Regions from separate parts of the Ruegeria sp. CJ2 genome, predicted to be linked through region 4. Evidence: riboswitches for the same ligand, from Rfam matches in the RefSeq annotation. Region 4 holds a riboswitch; each other region holds the start of a gene.
The links. A riboswitch is a leader RNA that binds a small molecule or an ion and turns the genes downstream of it on or off. The one in region 4 is predicted to bind cobalamin.
Positions count from the first base shown of each region.

Region 1 (4,281 bases), on a different contig from region 4:
TGCCACATCCGGGTCAGAATGCGCATCGGCAGGGCTTCGGCCATCTGAACGCCCCGCGCGCGTTCGTCAGGTGAGACTGTTGGGTCTTCGGCAGCGTCCGGCGTTATTTTGACCACCGAGACCCAATGTGTGATCTCGGCCAGATCGCGCAGCACGGCCAGCGGGTCGGCACCTTCGGCATATTGCCCACCCAGTTCCGTCAATGCCGCGGCGGTATCGCCCCGCAGGATCATGTCCATCAGGTCCAGCACCCGCCCGCGATCAGCCAATCCCAGCATGGCCCGCACCTGATCGGCGCTGGTTTCCCCGGCACCGTGCGAAATAGCCTGATCCAGCAGCGAGGTCGCATCCCGGGCCGAACCTTCCGCCGCGCGGGTGATCAGCGCCAGAGCATCCTCGGCGATCTGAGCGTTCTCGGCAGTTGCGATCTTTTTCAGCAGGCCGATCATGTCCTCGGGTTCGATCCGGCGCAGGTCGAAGCGCTGGCACCGGGACAGGACCGTCACCGGAACCTTGCGGATCTCGGTAGTGGCAAAGATGAACTTCACATGCGCGGGGGGTTCTTCAAGGGTTTTGAGCAAGGCGTTGAACGCGCTGTTCGACAACATGTGAACTTCGTCGATGATATAGATCTTGTAGCGCGCACTGGCGGCGCGATAGCGGACGCTTTCGATGATCTCGCGAATGTCGTTCACACCGGTGCGGCTTGCCGCGTCCATCTCCATCACGTCGACATGGCGGCCTTCCATGATGGCCACACAGTGTTCGCACTGGCCGCAGGGTTCGATCGTGGCTTTGCCCTCGCCGTCTGGTCCGATGCAGTTCATGCCCTTGGCGATGATCCGCGCCGTGGTGGTTTTGCCGGTGCCGCGAATGCCGGTCATGACAAAGGCCTGCGCAATCCGATCGGCCTCGAATGCGTTTTTCAGCGTGCGCACCATCGCGTCCTGGCCCACGAGGTCAGCAAATGTTTCAGGACGGTATTTACGGGCGAGGACCTGATAGGCGGGGCTTGGAGTTTCGGTCATGTCTGCTCTGTCGGATTCGTATCAGCTTCGCAGCGTAGTGACCCCTGCCGCCTACGTCCACCGCAGGGAGCGATGAAATTCGATTTGGAATACCGGGGCGCATTGGATACAGGTTCGGCTGGGCGGGTATCGGCTTGCCCGGCCTTCTCATTCGGGCGGGGTGTGCAACTTGGACAGGTTTGAAATTCACTCTATTCCGGTTCGGTCCGGTCTATTGGGTTTGGCGCAGGTGCCTGGGCGATACGGGGATTATGCCGGAGACCTTGAGCGGATCATGCAATGGCGCCCGACCCTGGTGATTTCGATGACCACGTCCAGCGAGTTGGAAGCCGCAGAAGCGCACCATCTCGGGCGCGACCTGCAGAGCCGCGCAATCACCTGGCTTCATCTTCCGGTGCAGGATTTTGGCGCTCCGACCTCGAAAATACGGTCTGACTGGCCAGCCGTCAGTAAGGATGTACATTGTGTCCTGTCTGACGGTGGGCGGGTCTTGGTCCATTGCCGGGGCGGATGCGGGCGGTCTGGTATGATTGTGTTGCGCGTGCTGGTCGAAGGCGGCGAAACCCCGGATAAGGCGCTGCGCCGGTTGCGCGCGGTCCGGCCATGCGCGGTTGAAACCGACGCGCAGATGGCCTGGGCTACGGCGCCGGCATCAACCGAGTCCTGACCTCAGACCATGGCGGGTTGCGGGCTGCCTGTTGCGGGACGCTGGCCCAAAGTCGTGACTTCGAGCATGGCACAAGGCACTTCGGACAGCGCTCCGGTTGGCATGGCGGACAAATCTGTCCCGAACATCATGTCGGCGTAATCGTCCAACTTTGTTGTCGGGGTTTCCGGGGCCGTTCCGCAAAATACCCTGATCTGAGTTGAATGGGCGCGAAACCGTGCGGTGCACCCTTCGGCGCAATGCGAAAGCTCTCCGCTGCCTTCGACCTCGAACGCTTTGGTTGTGACAGGCTGTGCGGTTGCCATCGCGTCCGCCATGGCACGCGCCATCCTTGCCAATGCCGGACATGGTCTGCCGGTTTTCTGACAAATCGTTGCGGAAAACTCGTGCGTTTTTGTCTTCCAGATCATTCTGCGCCCTCCGCGCGATGGACGGGGGGCATGGGTCAGGTCGCTTTATGCGGCTTTGACCTGCCCGGACACCCCGCCCGAGTTTCGGTTTCAGTTAGATGGCAGGTCTCCTGACTTGCGGGTCATCGCTTTGCCGACCTTCCCAGCCATTCGGCCAGTGGTGTTTTTGGCATTGCTTACCGCTTACAGTTGCGGGGGCAGTCGCGGCATTGGTCCGTTTCGGCATCGCCGGGTAGGACCGCACCGTGTTCCCTTTTCATCCCTTCCCGGCAATCCGGGTCGAGAACCATCACGCCATCGCTATCCGGTGAAATCGGTCCGAGTCAAGCGGTCAGTGTTGCCGGTTCCGACGCGGGGTCATCGTCGCGCTCTCTTGACTCTGCGGGTACAAGAAGGGCCGATAGAAAAGTGAACCGAAAAGTTCAGAACCATCAAGAGGACCCCATGTTGGATGGATCACAGCCAGTATTGACCGAGGATTTCTGGATATCCTCCGGATCGTCCAAACTGTCTGCGCGGCTGTACAGGCCGATGACCGATCCCCGCGTTGCGGTGGTGATCCATTGCGCAACGGGTGTTCCGCGCGACTATTATCAGAATTTTGCGCATTGGCTGGCGGCGGAAAGAGGGTATGCCTGCTTAACCTATGACTACAGTGATTTTGGGCATTCTCTGACGATCCGAATGCAGGATTCGCAGGTGACAATGGCGGATTGGGCCTTGGTCGACATGCCCGCCGCCCGCGCCGAGATGCGCCGGAGGTTCCCGGACGCGCAGCAGTGGAGCATCGGCCATTCCCTGGGCGGGATGCTGACCCCGCTTGCACCGGACGTGGCGCAGATGGACCGCATGATCTGCGTTTGCTCGGGCTTGGTGACTTTGCCGGACCATCCGTGGCCCTATCGCGCGTTGGCAACCCTGTTCTGGTACGGGCATGTGCCATTGCTGGTTAAGACATTGGGATACTTACCGGGTCGGGCAACCGGATTTGGCGCGGACTTGCCCGCGCGCGTTTACTGGCAGTGGCGTGAATGGTGTACAGCCGCCCAAAACTATCTACCGGAAATGGGAAAGACCCTTCCTGTGCCCACGTGGTCCGAACATGGTAATCCCGTCGACCTGTTCGCTGTGGCGGATGATCAGCTTGCGTCGCCCAAGTCTGTCTGGCGGCTTGCAGACCTGTACGGGCCTGACGCACGTCGGCACTTGCTGACGGCGCAGGAGTTTGGCGCAAAAGAGCTTGGTCATATCGGAGTTTTCGCACGCCGGAACGCTGCGGTCTGGCCACGTCTGATCGCAGAATGATCTTGAATAGGTCAGGGGAATGAAAGTGAGAGGTTGGACATCGACCCAAGCGGGGCTCGTTGTGGCTGCTTCCTTCCGGACCTGACCAGGTTGGCGAGGCGCTCGCCCGCGCCAACCTCTCAACGGTCGATATAGGCATTTCATTCGCGGATGACAACCCATCACAACGTCAGCCGGATCAGCAGAAAACCATCGTCATCAAGCCCAATGACTGATGGGTCATACTCCTGCAATTCAGCGATATGGCGCTGCGCCTTGGGGCCAGTTCTGAGAATCGCAAATGCCCCGGGAAGCGGTTTGAACGTGAAAGGGCGCGGCGCATCCGCCAACGGATCAGCAGGGCGGCAACCCGCGACATAATCCCGAACGATACGTTGGATCGGCAAGGCTGGTAACGGGATCTGCGACGCGGTGTCTGTAAAGGGGAAATGACCCCCTCCGTTGGCCCGATAATTGTTGAGGGCCACGACAAAGGATTGCTGATCGTCGATAAGTTGCCCGTTGAAGTAGATATCCTTTACCCGGCGGCGCGATGGGTCAGTCAATTTACCGTCAGCGTCGTACCGCGCCGGAATGCCGAGGTCGATCTGGTAGCTAAGCCCGTGCAGAACATCGAAATTGTAACCGGCGCGTCCGGGATTTCGCAGGTCGATGTGTTGACCGGAGTGCATCTGGTTGAGCACGCCGGCGGACATCTCAAGCCAGTCTCTTATCTGTGCGCCCGAAACCACGATAGCCTGCATTTCGTTAGGAAAGATGTTCAGATCGTTGACATGGCGCAGCCGGATCTGACCCGCAGGCACGTCGGTAAAAGATCGTGGCCCTGCGCGCCCACCGAATTTCGAGGGCGAAACGGCAGACAGAACCGGCA
Region 1 is NZ_JBQFQF010000009.1:45,785-50,065, reverse strand. Features, by position in the region: gene ACR0MS_RS13940 (DNA polymerase III subunit gamma/tau) at 1-1,028, opposite strand, end outside; gene ACR0MS_RS13935 (protein-tyrosine phosphatase family protein) at 1,189-1,695, shown strand; gene ACR0MS_RS13930 (hypothetical protein) at 1,698-2,105, opposite strand; cobalamin riboswitch at 2,189-2,411, opposite strand; gene ACR0MS_RS13925 (alpha/beta hydrolase family protein) at 2,550-3,410, shown strand; RNA gene ffs (signal recognition particle sRNA small type) at 3,434-3,532, opposite strand; gene ACR0MS_RS13915 (bifunctional 2',3'-cyclic-nucleotide 2'-phosphodiesterase/3'-nucleotidase) at 3,572-4,281, opposite strand, start outside.
Region 1: linked by a shared signal. The riboswitch ahead of ACR0MS_RS13930 (hypothetical protein) and the one ahead of ACR0MS_RS01665 (DUF1636 family protein) in region 4 are both predicted to bind cobalamin.

Region 2 (4,281 bases), on a different contig from region 4:
GGCCGTCCAGCAGGAACACGCGCGGCTTGTCCAGATCAGCGGTTTGCGCTTCGATCTCGGCCAGTTCCTCTTTCCAGCCGGAAACCAGAGCCTCGGCCTTGTCTTCGACATGCATGACGGTGCCCAGACGCAGAACGTCGTCAAACAGCAGGTCCATGCTGGCCTCGGGGCGATCCTTGTCCAGATGCACGCAACTTTCCGTCAGGATCATTGTCTTGATACCAAAGGGTTCCAGCGTGTCGGGGGTCACGTCGCCACCGGGTTTCATCCCATAATACCAACCGGCAAAGAACAGGTCCGGCTCTACCGCGACCAGATTTTCAACAGTTGGGTATTTCGGCGCCAGCTCGGGGATGCCACCGCGCAGCGTCTCAAACTCGGGGCTGGTCTTGTACCAGCCGGTGATGCCGGTCAGACCAACGATCTTGTCCTGAAGACCCAGCGCAAACGCCATGTCGGTCATGTTCATGTCATGCACAACCAGACGCTCGGGCTGGGTGTCAAACACCAGAGGCGCACCGCAGTTATCTACCGTGACTTCGTGCGCGGCGGCACCACCTGCCAAAACAGTGGCCAGTGCCAGAGACAAGAGCTTTGTCATTCAGAAATAATCCTATTCATAAGATGTGATCGAGGTTTTTCGGATATCCAGCGCCGGGATCACGCGGCCTTCGTGGTGAAAGCACAGGTAATCGACGCCAAACGTGTCGCGGACCCTGTCCGGGGTCAGCACGTCAGCCACCAGCCCAAAACCGGTCAGCCGGGTGTCTTTCATCAGCGCCACATGCGTGGCAAATTCTGGGATCATCACCAGATCATGCAGGATCATCACCACGGTGATGCCCAGCTCGGCGACCAGCGACAGCATCCGCCCCTTCGTATCCGGGTCCAGATGGTTGGTGGGTTCGTCCAGAAACAAAAGCGTAGGATTCTGAGCCAGAGCGCGAGCGATATGCGCACGTTGACGTTCCCCCCCGGACAGAACGGCCATCTTTTTGTCGGCCAAAGCACTGAGCCCGGTGAGGTTCAGGATTCTGACCAGATCCGCAGCGTGTTCATCCGCGGATCGGTCGGCGCGGATCGGGATCTGGCCCAGCGCCACATAATCCCGCAGCAGCAGCCTGCCATCAGGAAACTCCTGCTGGCTGACCACGGCAATCGTCCGGGCCCGATCTCGGGCGGACATCCGTTTCAGACTGCGGCCATTGACCAGAACATCACCTTGGCCGACGTCGTGTGCACCGCATAACAGGTTCAACAATGTTGTCTTGCCCGCCCCGTTGGGCCCGGCAATGGCAAGGATCGCTCCTTCGCATAGGGTGAAAGAGACCTCCTGCAACAGGACATCGCCGCTGAGTACCTGATGCGTCAGATCGCGCACCGCCAAAATAGCCGGGTTGGTCACAAGCACCCCCCTTTTTCAAGGCGGGGCATACGAGACAGTGTTTTTGTAAACAGTGGTTCAGGACGCTCGGTTGCATTGGTCCAGCCATCCGCGCTGTCTTTGTATTGGCGGGCAAAGTCAATCAGCGCCTGAATATCCTGCGCGTCCTGAATATCGCCAAATAGATACTGCGCTTTGTCGATTGCCTGGAACCCGACAGTCACAGGCCGCGCGCATCCGGCCATGCAATCGACGGTGCGAATAGCAAAACCATCGGGCAAACAGTCTGACAAGGCGTCCGACAAGTCCTGCGCGCGGGCTTCGCCTTTGCACGTTTTGCAGATCAGAAGAAAATGGTCAGGCGTTGATGGCACAGTTTCCTCCGCCTGCTTCAAAGCGCGGGCGGAAGGTGCCGGAAATGTAAACACGATGTCTTCGTGTCATCAAAGCCTCCTTCCAGGACGCCCCGCCCCGGGTTGGTTAACACTTGATGGCAGGTCTCCTGACTTGCGGGTCAATGCTTGGCCATCCTTCCCGGCACTTGGGCCAGTGGGTCGTAGGCGTCGCTCACCGCTTACAGTTGCGGGGGCAGTCACGGACTGGGCGCCAAAAGGCAGCCGCACCGTATTCCCTTTTCATCCCTTGGGCGCACCATCGGGAACCATCATCCGAACGAGTGCCCCAGATCACATGTCAGGTCAACGACATTGTTGTGGGGGCCACTCAGTTTTCGAAACACGCAATGCCCGGCAAGATAAGTCCAAAGCTTTGCGGTATTACACCCCGCTTCGCGACCTCCAACCGAAAAGACTGAAACCGGCAAACAACACTGCAGCCACGCAGACGATCGAAGGGCCCGCCGGTGTGTCGAACACATAAGCTGCTCGCAGTCCCGCAACAGCCGAGAAAGCCCCAATTGCCGCTGCAATCAACGCCATCGTTTCCGGGGATCGCGCAAGGCTGCGTGCGGCCGCTGCTGGGATGATCAGCATCGCAGCGATGAGCAACACGCCGACCACCTTGATCGCGACGGCAACCGTAACGGCCAAAGACAAAGTCAGGATCAACTGTTCGCGCTTGGGGTCGAACCCGGTGGCGTAGGCCAATTCCTCGTTCAGCGTAGCCGTCAGCAGTTGCGACCAGCGCCATACGATCAACGCGACAACCAGCGCGGCTCCACCCCAGATCACGACAAGATCGGCGCGTGAAACAGACAGAATGTCACCAAAAAGATAGGCCATCAGGTCGATGCGAATGCCGGACAAAAACGACACGGCGACAAGGCCAAAGGCAAGCGACGAATGCGCCATGACACCCAGAAGCGTATCCATGGCATATCCGCGACCAGACAGCATGGTGACGGCCAGCGCCATAATAAGCGCAACAACCAGCGCGCCCAGAAAGATTGACATCTGGAACGCCAGAGACAGGGCAACCCCAAGGATCGCGGCATGCGCCGTTGCATCCCCGAAATACGCCATGCGCCGCCAGACCACAAAACACCCAAGGGGGGCGGCTGCAAAGGCCACGCCAATACCGGCGAGCGTTGCCCGCGTCATAAAATCATCAAGCATTATTCTGCCGCTTCGTGAGAGTGGTCGTGGTGGTGATCATGTTCGTGACGATAAAGGGCAAGTGCGCCGCCCGTTCCGGTTCCGAACAAGGCGCGGTATTCCGGTGCCGACGCAACAACGGCAGGCGACCCCTCGCAGCAGACATGACCGTTGAGGCAGATCACCCTGTCCGATGCGCTCATAACAACGTGCAACTCGTGGCTGATCATCAGAATGGCGCAACCGCTTTCCCGTCTCACCGACTCGATCTGCTGGTAAAAACTGGCCGAGCCCCGCTGGTCGAGACCTTGCGTGGCTTCATCCAGCAAAAGGATGTCAGGACGATTGATCAGAGCCCGTGCCAGCAGCACGCGCTGGAACTGCCCCCCTGACAACTGTGACATTTGGCGCTTTAACAGATCCGGGACCCCTGCCGCTTCCAGCGCTTTGGCGCAGTCACCTTGCGAAACGCGGTGAGTCAGGCGCATGAACCGTGACACCGAGATCGGCAATGTCGGATCGACATGCAGTTTCTGTGGCACATAGCCAATTTTCAGCCCCGGCTTCAGGGAAACCTTGCCAGCAGAGGGATTGGTCGCGCCGATAATGGCCCTGAGCAGACTGGTCTTACCTGAACCGTTCGGGCCAACGATGGTGACAATCTCACCGGCTTCGATCGCCATATCCACATTGTGCAGAACGGTATTCGCACCATACCGTACGCTAAGTTTTTCAACAGTGATCAGGGTCATTTCTACGCCTTTTCGGTGCAGTCGGGGCAAAGCCCCTCGGCTTCTACAACCGTTCGTTCGATTTCGAAACCCGCCGCACGCGCCGCTGCCCCGAGAACGCCTTTGGCCGGCGTGGATTGCGCCTCGGCCACGGCGTCGCATTTTCGGCAGATCATAAAAGCTGGCGAATGAGAGGCCCCCGGGTGGGAACAGGCAACAAACGCATTCAGTCGCTCGATCTTGTGCACGAACCCGTTCTGGACAAGAAAGTCGAGCGCGCGATAGGCCACCGGTGGCTGCGACCCAAAGCCTTCTTCGCGCAAGCGGTCGAGAATCGTGTAAGCGCCCAGCGCCCGATGTTCTTGCAACAACATCTCCAAAACCTTGCGACGGACGGGTGTCAGACGCAGGCCTTCTTCTTTGCATCGGTTTTCCGCTGCCGAGAGCCCGGTTTCGACACAAGTCTTGTGGTCATGCTTTTGGAACCCAACCGGGGCCGTATCCTCGGTCATTGCGGGTTGCGTATCACTTGTCATGTTATTCCATATCATGTATATCGCTCGCAATGTTATAAAATCACATCGAGGGCCTGATGTCCAGAAAGCTTGTTCCA
Region 2 is NZ_JBQFQF010000008.1:89,418-93,698, reverse strand. Features, by position in the region: gene ACR0MS_RS13055 (ABC transporter substrate-binding protein) at 1-601, opposite strand, end outside; gene ACR0MS_RS13050 (ABC transporter ATP-binding protein) at 614-1,405, opposite strand; gene ACR0MS_RS13045 (DUF1636 family protein) at 1,402-1,758, opposite strand; cobalamin riboswitch at 1,860-2,065, opposite strand; gene ACR0MS_RS13040 (iron chelate uptake ABC transporter family permease subunit) at 2,161-2,958, opposite strand; gene ACR0MS_RS13035 (ATP-binding cassette domain-containing protein) at 2,958-3,689, opposite strand; gene ACR0MS_RS13030 (transcriptional repressor) at 3,692-4,204, opposite strand; gene ACR0MS_RS13025 (zinc ABC transporter substrate-binding protein) at 4,261-4,281, shown strand, end outside.
Region 2: linked by a shared signal. The riboswitch ahead of ACR0MS_RS13045 (DUF1636 family protein) and the one ahead of ACR0MS_RS01665 (DUF1636 family protein) in region 4 are both predicted to bind cobalamin.

Region 3 (4,281 bases), on a different contig from region 4:
TCGGTTTCGGCAACCTTGGCGGTCACACCTGACGCGGCAAAGAGGATCTCGGCGCTGCTACCATCGTCTGGGATGACATCATCCAGATCGGGCTGATCTGCCTCGGTCTCAATAGGGGCACCAAAGCTTTCCTGATGGTAGTGGTCCATGTCAAAGCCCAGACCGGCAAGCGCATCGCGCACGGCTTGCATGAACGGTTCAGGCCCACAGCAATAGACCTCACGATCCAGGTAATCGGGCGCCATAAGGCCCAACATCAGCTGGTTGAACTGCCCTTGATAGCCGGTCCAGGGGCGGTAGGGGTCGGCCTCTTCGATCACGAATTTCAGGTCCAGACCATCAGTCCGGCTGGCCATTTGCTCCAGCCGTTGCCGAAAGATGATCTCGGACGGGCGTTTGGCGCAGTTGATGAACACGATGTCGAGATCGCGCCCCTCATCCCACATGCAGGTGGTCATCGACATCATCGGGGTAACGCCTGACCCGGCCGAGATAAACAGGTATTTGCGCGCCCGGCTTTCGGCATTGGTGAACAGCCCCGCCGGGCCGATGGCTTTCAGCCGCGCACCGGGTTTCAGGTTGTCCAGCATCCAACGCGTACCAATACTGTCGGGCTGCGCCTTGGCCGTGATGGTGATCGTACGGGGCCGCGAGGGTGAGGACGAGATCGTATAGGTCCGGTGCACCACCCCGCCCGGCTGACCGGGTGCGGGAATTTCCAGCGTCAGGAACTGCCCCGGCTGATAGGCGAACATCGCCCCCGAGGGCGCGCGGAACGTAAAACTGGCCGTATTCGGCATCTCGGGCACGACCGAGACACATTCCAGCATCTCGCCATCTTCCCAGGTGCGGGCCATGGGGCTGAGGTCATTCATGGCGTTACTCCGCGGCGATGGTGTCGGGGCTCAGGCGCGCCGACAGGGTGTTGCAGTACCAATCGACGAATTGCAGCACGCCGGATTCCTGCGTTGGCGAATAGGGGCCGGGCACATAGGCGGGGCTGTTGATGCCCTGCTGGTTGTCCTCGACCACACGACGGTCTTCGTCATTGGTGGCCATCCAGACCTCGGTCAGGCGCTTGAGGTCGTAATCCACGCCTTCAACCGCATCTTTGTGGACCAGCCATTTTGTCGTGACCTCGGATTCGGTCGGGCTGATCGGCGTGACCCGGAACACGATCGAGTGGTCGGGCAAAAAGTGGTTCCAGGTTGTCGGATAGTGGAATTGGAGCAGCGCACCCGCATCGGCAAAAGGCACCCGCCCCAGCCACCGGCGCACGGCGGTCTTGCCATCCATCGTATAGCTTTCGGCACCCTCTTTCAGCGGCATCCGCGCCACGCGGTACTGCCCTTCCGCGCTAAGCTGGAAGTTGGACGGAATCCCGCCCGCCTCGCAACGGTCGAAATGGGCCTGCAGGTGGGCCGGGGTCTCACCCCCTTCGCCAATACCGGTGACGCTGGGATCGTCGGGATAGGTTCGGCACAGCGCCGGGTGGTTACCGCCGCAGTGATAGCATTCGCGGTTGTTTTCCCAGACCAGCTTCCAGTTGCCATTCTCGACGATCGAGCTTTCAAAGGCCATTTTCGCATTGCCCAGATCATGCGGCTCAAGATAGGGACGCGCGACTTCGGCAAAGGTCTCAAAGTCAGGGGCATCCTCTGCCAGACAGATATAGACCAGCCCGGCCAGCTCGCGGCAATGCACGGTCTTTAGCCCATGTTTCGACGGGTCGAAATCCGGCCCCATGTCGCGCGCCCACAAGAGCGAGCCGTCCAACTCATAGGTCCATTGATGATAGGGGCACACCAGCTTGGGCGCATTGCCTTTGGCGGCTTTGCAAATGACCGAGCCGCGATGACGGCAGGTGTTGTGAAAGGCGCGGATCTGACCATCGGCCCCGCGCACGATGATCACGCGATAGGCGCCCACATTATAGGTGACGTAATCGCCCGATTTCACCAGTTCACAGGCGGGAATGGCAAACAACCATTCGCGGTAGTGAATGGCGTCGAGATCGGCCTGAAAAATCGCAGGGTCGGTATAAAACGCCTGCTCCAACGCATGGGTTGGATTTCGTCGCGCCAACAGGCTTTGAATGCTGTTCACTTCTGGCTCTCCTGCCGCACCGTGCGGCATTTCTTGGGCGAATGACACAGGAGAGCCGCCCGGAACCGTGCGAGGATCACGTCCGAAACCAAAGCCCCCCACCGCCACCCGCGGTTTGGCATATCTGCGAGGCTGGTTTCCGGACTCGGAAGGGGCTTGCGCCCGTTTTCGACACCTTCCCGGGATCCTCCTCCCAGTGGTTGATTGCCGAACCTGACCTTCTTTACCGTTGCGGGGGCAGTGCCGGATTTACACCGGCTTCCCAATTCTCCGCAGCCTGAGAATCAGACGGCGGCACCTCTTGCGGGCAAAATATTTCAGCACCGATCTGGCGCTGAAATACTTGCGACCTTTCCAGTTGCAAAACAGACATCCAGACACGCGGGCGAAATCTGATTGCGGCACTTGTATCGCCATCGGTACGGTCGATGGTTCGAAGGTCAAAGCCCGTTCGTTTTCAATATGATATTGGGCTTCAAGCCTTGCCGCGCGTTCAGTCTTTTCTTCGGTGCCCGGCATCTCATCAAAATCTGCACATGTTGGGCAGGGGAACTGCGCAATCACCGCCCAAAACTGGCGGCATGAAACACGCAATCTCAGACATATTTTTATGGTGCGCCTTTGCGACCGCATCCGCAATTCTGGCCGCTCAGCCCCTGCTCTGGCTGGTCCAAAGCTGGGTTAGCCCGGCCTACGACTCTTACGGATATATCTACATTCTGCTGATCGTCGGGCTGAGCGGCCTGAGCCTGATAAGCGGCCCACCGACAAAGCCAGGCACTCAGGTCCCGGTGATCGGCTTGCTGTTGCTCTCCGCACTCATCCGGCTGCTGGGGCAGGTTCTTGCGGTCAATATCCTGAGCGCGCTTGCGCTTGCTCTGGATGTATTTGCGCTGGTTGGTCTGTTGCGGCTGGATCGGCGGCCGTTTGCGCTGTCGCCGTTCTGGATGGCCGTTCTGTTCCTGTTTTCCTTGCCAACGGAAATGGTCCTTCAGCGCACGATCGGATTTCCGCTGCAAATGATCTCGGCAGAGTTGTCCTGCCACATGCTTGGGGTTTTTTATCCGGGCGTTGTCTGTGACGGCGTGCGGATCACCCTGGAGCAAAAGGACATTCTTGTGGACCTGCCCTGTTCCGGGGCTTCGGGTCTTTTGCTGTCCATGGCCTTTGTGGTCACGCAAAACGCCGTCATGCGCCCGCGCTGGCATATCAGCGGCCTCAGCCTGTTGGCCGTGATCGGAAGTGCCGCGCTGGGCAACAGCCTGCGCATTTCCCTGTTGGCGGCGGGTCTTGTGCATGATCTGGATGTGATGGCCGAACCTTGGCACACGCTGATCGGTCTGGTCACACTGGGCCTGACGGTTGCACCCTTTGCCCTATTCTATCGGCCCCGCCCAAAAGGGGCGCGCCGTGCATTTTTGCGGCGACAACCGATGTCCCTGCCCAAGCCCATCAAAGCAATAGTGGGTCTTGCCTGTTTGATCGGCAGTGTCGCCATCGTGTCGCTAAAGGCCGACCCGGTGGATGTGTCGGGCAGTGTTATGGCACCACCATTGCCTGCGCAGATTCACGGTCACGTGGCCCGAAACGTGCCGCTGACCAAGATGGAAGCGGTCTATTTCGAAGCCTATGGCGGACAAGCGCAGAAGGCACAATTTGGTCCCTTGGGATTGAATGTGGTCAGCACCCGCGCACCGCTGCGCCATCTTCATGCACCCGAGATTTGTCTGCGGGGTCTGGGATACACGGTGCGGTTCCTCGGCACCCGTTATGACGGCATCCCCAGCGCCTATTACAAGGCCACCGGACCGGATGGGAACGCCTGGCTGGTGGCGGTTAGCTATGTCTCGCAAGGGGGGCAGGTCACCCCCAGCGTGGGCGAGGCGATCTGGCGCTGGATGAACGGATCCGGCGGCACCTGGAGCAGCGTGCAACGGATCACCCCGTGGACCCTGGACACCCAACTGCGCAGCGCGCTGGACGCCGCGGCGATCGCGGCCCTCGACATTCAAACCATCAAAGGAACGGACATATGATACGCCAGATTGCTATTCTCTTTATCTCATTACCCGCGCTATGGACTGGCTCTGCTTACGCGCAAGAGCAGGACGACATCGCGGGACGGCTGGTTGCAACAGGCAGTGCGGGCCAGTTGGACCTGCCGATGCTGAAATC
Region 3 is NZ_JBQFQF010000004.1:211,528-215,808, forward strand. Features, by position in the region: gene ACR0MS_RS07660 (FAD-binding oxidoreductase) at 1-875, opposite strand, end outside; gene ACR0MS_RS07665 (aromatic ring-hydroxylating oxygenase subunit alpha) at 880-2,136, opposite strand; cobalamin riboswitch at 2,220-2,423, opposite strand; gene xrtT (exosortase T) at 2,688-4,142, shown strand; gene ACR0MS_RS07675 (VIT and vWA domain-containing protein) at 4,139-4,281, shown strand, end outside.
Region 3: linked by a shared signal. The riboswitch ahead of ACR0MS_RS07665 (aromatic ring-hydroxylating oxygenase subunit alpha) and the one ahead of ACR0MS_RS01665 (DUF1636 family protein) in region 4 are both predicted to bind cobalamin.

Region 4 (4,281 bases):
GTTCATCATCTTCCATCTCGGGCGGAAACCCGGACGCTCTGATATCCAACCCAGTCGCGTCCTCCAAACGCCGGATGATGTTCGGTGAAAGCTCCCGCTCTCCGTACCGCGCTATTGCGTCGTCAAAAATCCGGATCATCAGCGGGTTCATTTCAAGCGGAACACCGGCGCGGTCCGCGACCTCCTGAAACAGGCCGATATCCTTCTTTACAAGGTCCATTGTAAACGAAATGTCCCGTGATCCGTTCAGAATGACCTGACTTTCGGTCTCATGAACAAAGGATGTACCCGAGGAGATCTTGATCGCCTCATACGTGGTATTCAGATCCATGCCAGCCGCCTTCGCGGTGACCAATGCCTCGGCGCAGGTGATCAGATTCGCTGTGGCCAGGTAGTTTGTCAGAACCTTGAGCACCGAGGCTGAGCCGAGCTCTCCGGTGTGCAGGATGCGCCGGCCCATTGTCGTCAGAAAAGGCAGGATACGCTCGAAAGTTTCCCGGTCACAGCCCGCAAAGATCGAAATGTTGCCGGTCGCCGCGCGGTGACATCCGCCCGAAACCGGGCAATCAACCGCTGCGCCCCCTTTCCCAATGACCATTGCGCCAAGGCGCTTTACTTCGGCCTCGTCCGTGGTCGACATCTCCATCCAGATTTTTCCCGGACCGACTTCGGGTAACATTTCCTGCATCACCGCATCCGAGGCCGCCGGGGATGGCAGGCACGTGATCACCGCATCACAAACCCGCATCATTTGGGCAGGGCTTTCTGCGGCCCGCGCACCCTGGGCCACAAACTCGGCAACCAATTCAGTGTTAAGATCATGCACCGTCAGGTCGATACCGTTGCGCAAGAGCGAGCCAGACAGCTTGCCACCGACATTCCCCAGCCCAATGAAACCAACCTTCATTTTCGAATCCTCCCGACTGTATGGCGCCGAGTATTCATGGCGCTGTACAAACTCTGAAATGAATAATAACGGTAGTTTTGGTCAAAAATCTTTGGTGATAAATGGATCGCGTTCCCAACCCTGTATGGCTGCGCAGTTTCGAAGTCGCAGCGCGGCACCTGAATTTCACAACAACCGCGCAAGAGCTTGGCCTGACACAAACAGCCGTATCTTTGCACATCCGGTCGCTTGAAGCGGAACTCGGGCAACAACTGTTCACCAGAAAGGCGCGGAAACTGGAGCTGACCGAGTTGGGACAGTCCTATTCCCTGACTGTCCGCCGCGCGCTTGCGGATATTGCGCTGTCCACCAACAGCTTGTTTGGTCCGACCTCGGGTCAGACCCTGACGATCAGGGCCGCGATATCCTCTGCGACCTACTGGATAGCGGCTGAGTTGCCAGAGTTTTGCGCCCTGCATCCCGACATACCCGTCCGCCTTGTGTCTCATATCTGGAACGACACGATGGCGCCCAATGACGTGGATGTCGAAATTCGACTGGGATATGGCGACTGGCCGGATGTGACGTCAGAAAAGCTGACGACAGAAAAGCTTGTGCCGGTGCAGCGTGTGGGCGGGTCAGTACGCTACGCAAAGGATCTGCTGTCGGGCCCTTTGATACATATCCTTGGATACGAAGATAATTGGGCACGCTATTTCGAAGCGCTTGGCCTAGGCCATCCTGACCAGCCTTCCCAGTATTCCGTGGACACCACGGTGGCGGCCCTACAACTTGTGATGGCCCAAGCAGGATATGCAACTATTTTGGAGCGGTTCGCCAGAAACGCCATCGCGCAGGGCGCACCCATCGAAATTGCGGGTCCTGCGATTCCGTTTGCGCAATCTCATTACCTGATCGGAGGGTCGGGGCGCGCGCCACTTTCGGCGGCGGCTGGTCTGTTCCAAGCCTGGTTGCGCGACCGGCTGCGCACAGATGACGCTGATTGACCTCGTCAGGTCGCTTTTTCCGCGATCTTGTTTTCAACGCGGCCACCACGCTTGACAAGCCCCCTGCAGGTGCCGCATGTCCCATGCGTTGGTGTCCTCGACAGAGGATGAAAAGGGAATGTGTCAGCGGATCTTCCGTGAAACACAGCCGCCCCCGCGACCGTGACCGGAGAGGGTGCCCAAAGCCACTGGCCAGAAGGTCGGGAAGGCGGGACATCCGACAGGGCTATGCCCCGATATCCGCAAGCCGGGAGACCTGCCAGCGCCCGAAGATGTAACCGGACGGGGTGTTCCGGTGTCGGGTCCATGTCGCAACGCGTGGCCCGCATGAGACCCCGTCCCCCACAAAGAGGATTTGGGGGGATGAGAGACGTGACCGATACTGCACCAGTCGAGCTGCTGGTCTGCACCACCTGTCGCCGAGGACTGCCCGTCGAGGACGACGCGCAGCGGCCGGGCGCATTGCTGCACAAAGCCCTTGAACAGGCCGATCTGCCAGAAGGCGTGACCCTGAAAGCGGTGGAGTGCCTGTCGAATTGCGATCAGGGCTGTTCGATCGTTCTGCGCGGTGGGCCCGAACGCTGGACGTTCGTTTATGAGCACCTCAATGAAAGCGAACATGTCGACACCATTGTCGATGGTGCGACCAAGTACCTTGCGACCGAAGACGGCTTGGTCAAATGGCGCGAGCGCCCCGAACATTTCCGCAAAAACTGTGCGGCCCGCATTCCCCCGATTGGAGCCCTGAAATGAGCAATCTCGAGAAACTCCCTGTCACTGTGATCACCGGCTTTCTGGGCTCGGGCAAGACCACGCTGGTGCGCCACCTGATGCAGAACCCGCAGGGCAAGCGTCTGGCCGTCGTGGTCAATGAGTTCGGCGATGTCGGCGTGGATGGCGACATCCTGAAATCCTGCGCCATTCCCGATTGTCCTGCCGAGAATATCATGGAACTGGCGAACGGCTGCATCTGCTGCACCGTGGCCGATGACTTCATCCCCACGATCGAGGCGCTGATGGCGCTGGAGCCGCGTCCAGACCACATCCTGATCGAAACCTCGGGTCTGGCGTTGCCGAAGCCGCTGCTGAAAGCCTTCGACTGGCCCGATATCCGCTCGAAAATCACCGTGGACGGCGTGATCGCGCTGGCCGATGCCGAGGCCGTGGCCGCCGGTCGCTTTGCCCCCAATGTCGAGGCGGTGGATGCACAGCGCATGGCCGACGATTCGATCGACCACGAAACGCCCCTGTCCGAGGTGTTCGAGGATCAGATTTCCTGCGCAGACATCATCCTGCTGACCAAGCCCGATCTGGCCGGTCCCGAGGGCGTGGCCAAAGCGAAAGAGGTCATCGCCGCCGAAGCCCCTCGCCCTTTGCCCGTGGTCGAGGTCGCCGAAGGCGTGGTGGACGTGCGCGTCGTGCTGGGCCTTGAGGCCGCCGCCGAAGATGACATGGACTCGCGTCCGTCGCATCATGATGGTCACCACGATCACGAGCATGACGATTTCGAAAGCATCATCGTCGAGCTGCCCGAGCAGACCGACCCGGCCGATCTGGTCGCGAAAATCGAACGTCTGGCCAAGGAACTGAACATCCTGCGCGTCAAAGGCTATGCCGCCGTTCGAGGCAAACCGATGCGCCTGCTGGTGCAGGCTGTGGGCGCGCGCGTGCGTCATCAGTATGACCGTCCGTGGGAGCCCGGCGAAGAGCGCCGCTCGCGTCTTGTGGTGATCGCCGAGCATGACGACATCAAAGAGGCTGAAATCCGCGAAATCCTGGCGGGTGTGACCGAGGCTGCCGAGTAAGCCATGCACGTCGTCTTCCGCGAAAGCCACGGGCTCGAGGAAACCGAGACCCCAACCGATCTGGGCCAGAGCCCGGCGGATCTGGTGGTGCTGTCCTTTTCGGACAGCGACCTTGGCGCTTTCGCGGCAGGCTGGCATCGTGGCAGCGGCCCCGAGGGGCGCATGCCCACGATGCGGCTGGCCAATCTGACGGCGCTGAAACATCCCCTCTCGGTGGATACCTATGTCGAGCAGACGCTCGAAGGTGCCAAGGGCATCCTGATCCGTCTGATCGGCGGGGTGCCTTACTGGGCCTATGGCCTACAGCAGGTTCTGGCACTAGCGCAGGCCAAAGGGATCGCTCTGGCCGTTCTACCCGCCGACGGGCGCGAGGATACGCGGTTGGATGACTATTCCACCCTTCCCGTCTCGACCCTGCGCCGGTTGGCGCATCTGTGCGACACGGGCGGCGAAGTTGCGGCTCAGGCTGCTTTAGCGCAAATGGCGCTGGCCGCTGGGCTTTATGCCGGGCCGGTAATGGGTGCCAAAACCCTGCCCGAATGCGGCGCGTGGTGCCCGGATCAGGGCGTGATCCCCGTCGAAA
Region 4 is NZ_JBQFQF010000001.1:337,258-341,538, reverse strand. Features, by position in the region: gene ACR0MS_RS01675 (NAD(P)-dependent oxidoreductase) at 1-967, opposite strand, end outside; gene ACR0MS_RS01670 (LysR family transcriptional regulator) at 1,009-1,893, shown strand; cobalamin riboswitch at 1,966-2,171, shown strand; gene ACR0MS_RS01665 (DUF1636 family protein) at 2,257-2,646, shown strand; gene cobW (cobalamin biosynthesis protein CobW) at 2,643-3,698, shown strand; gene cobN (cobaltochelatase subunit CobN) at 3,702-4,281, shown strand, end outside.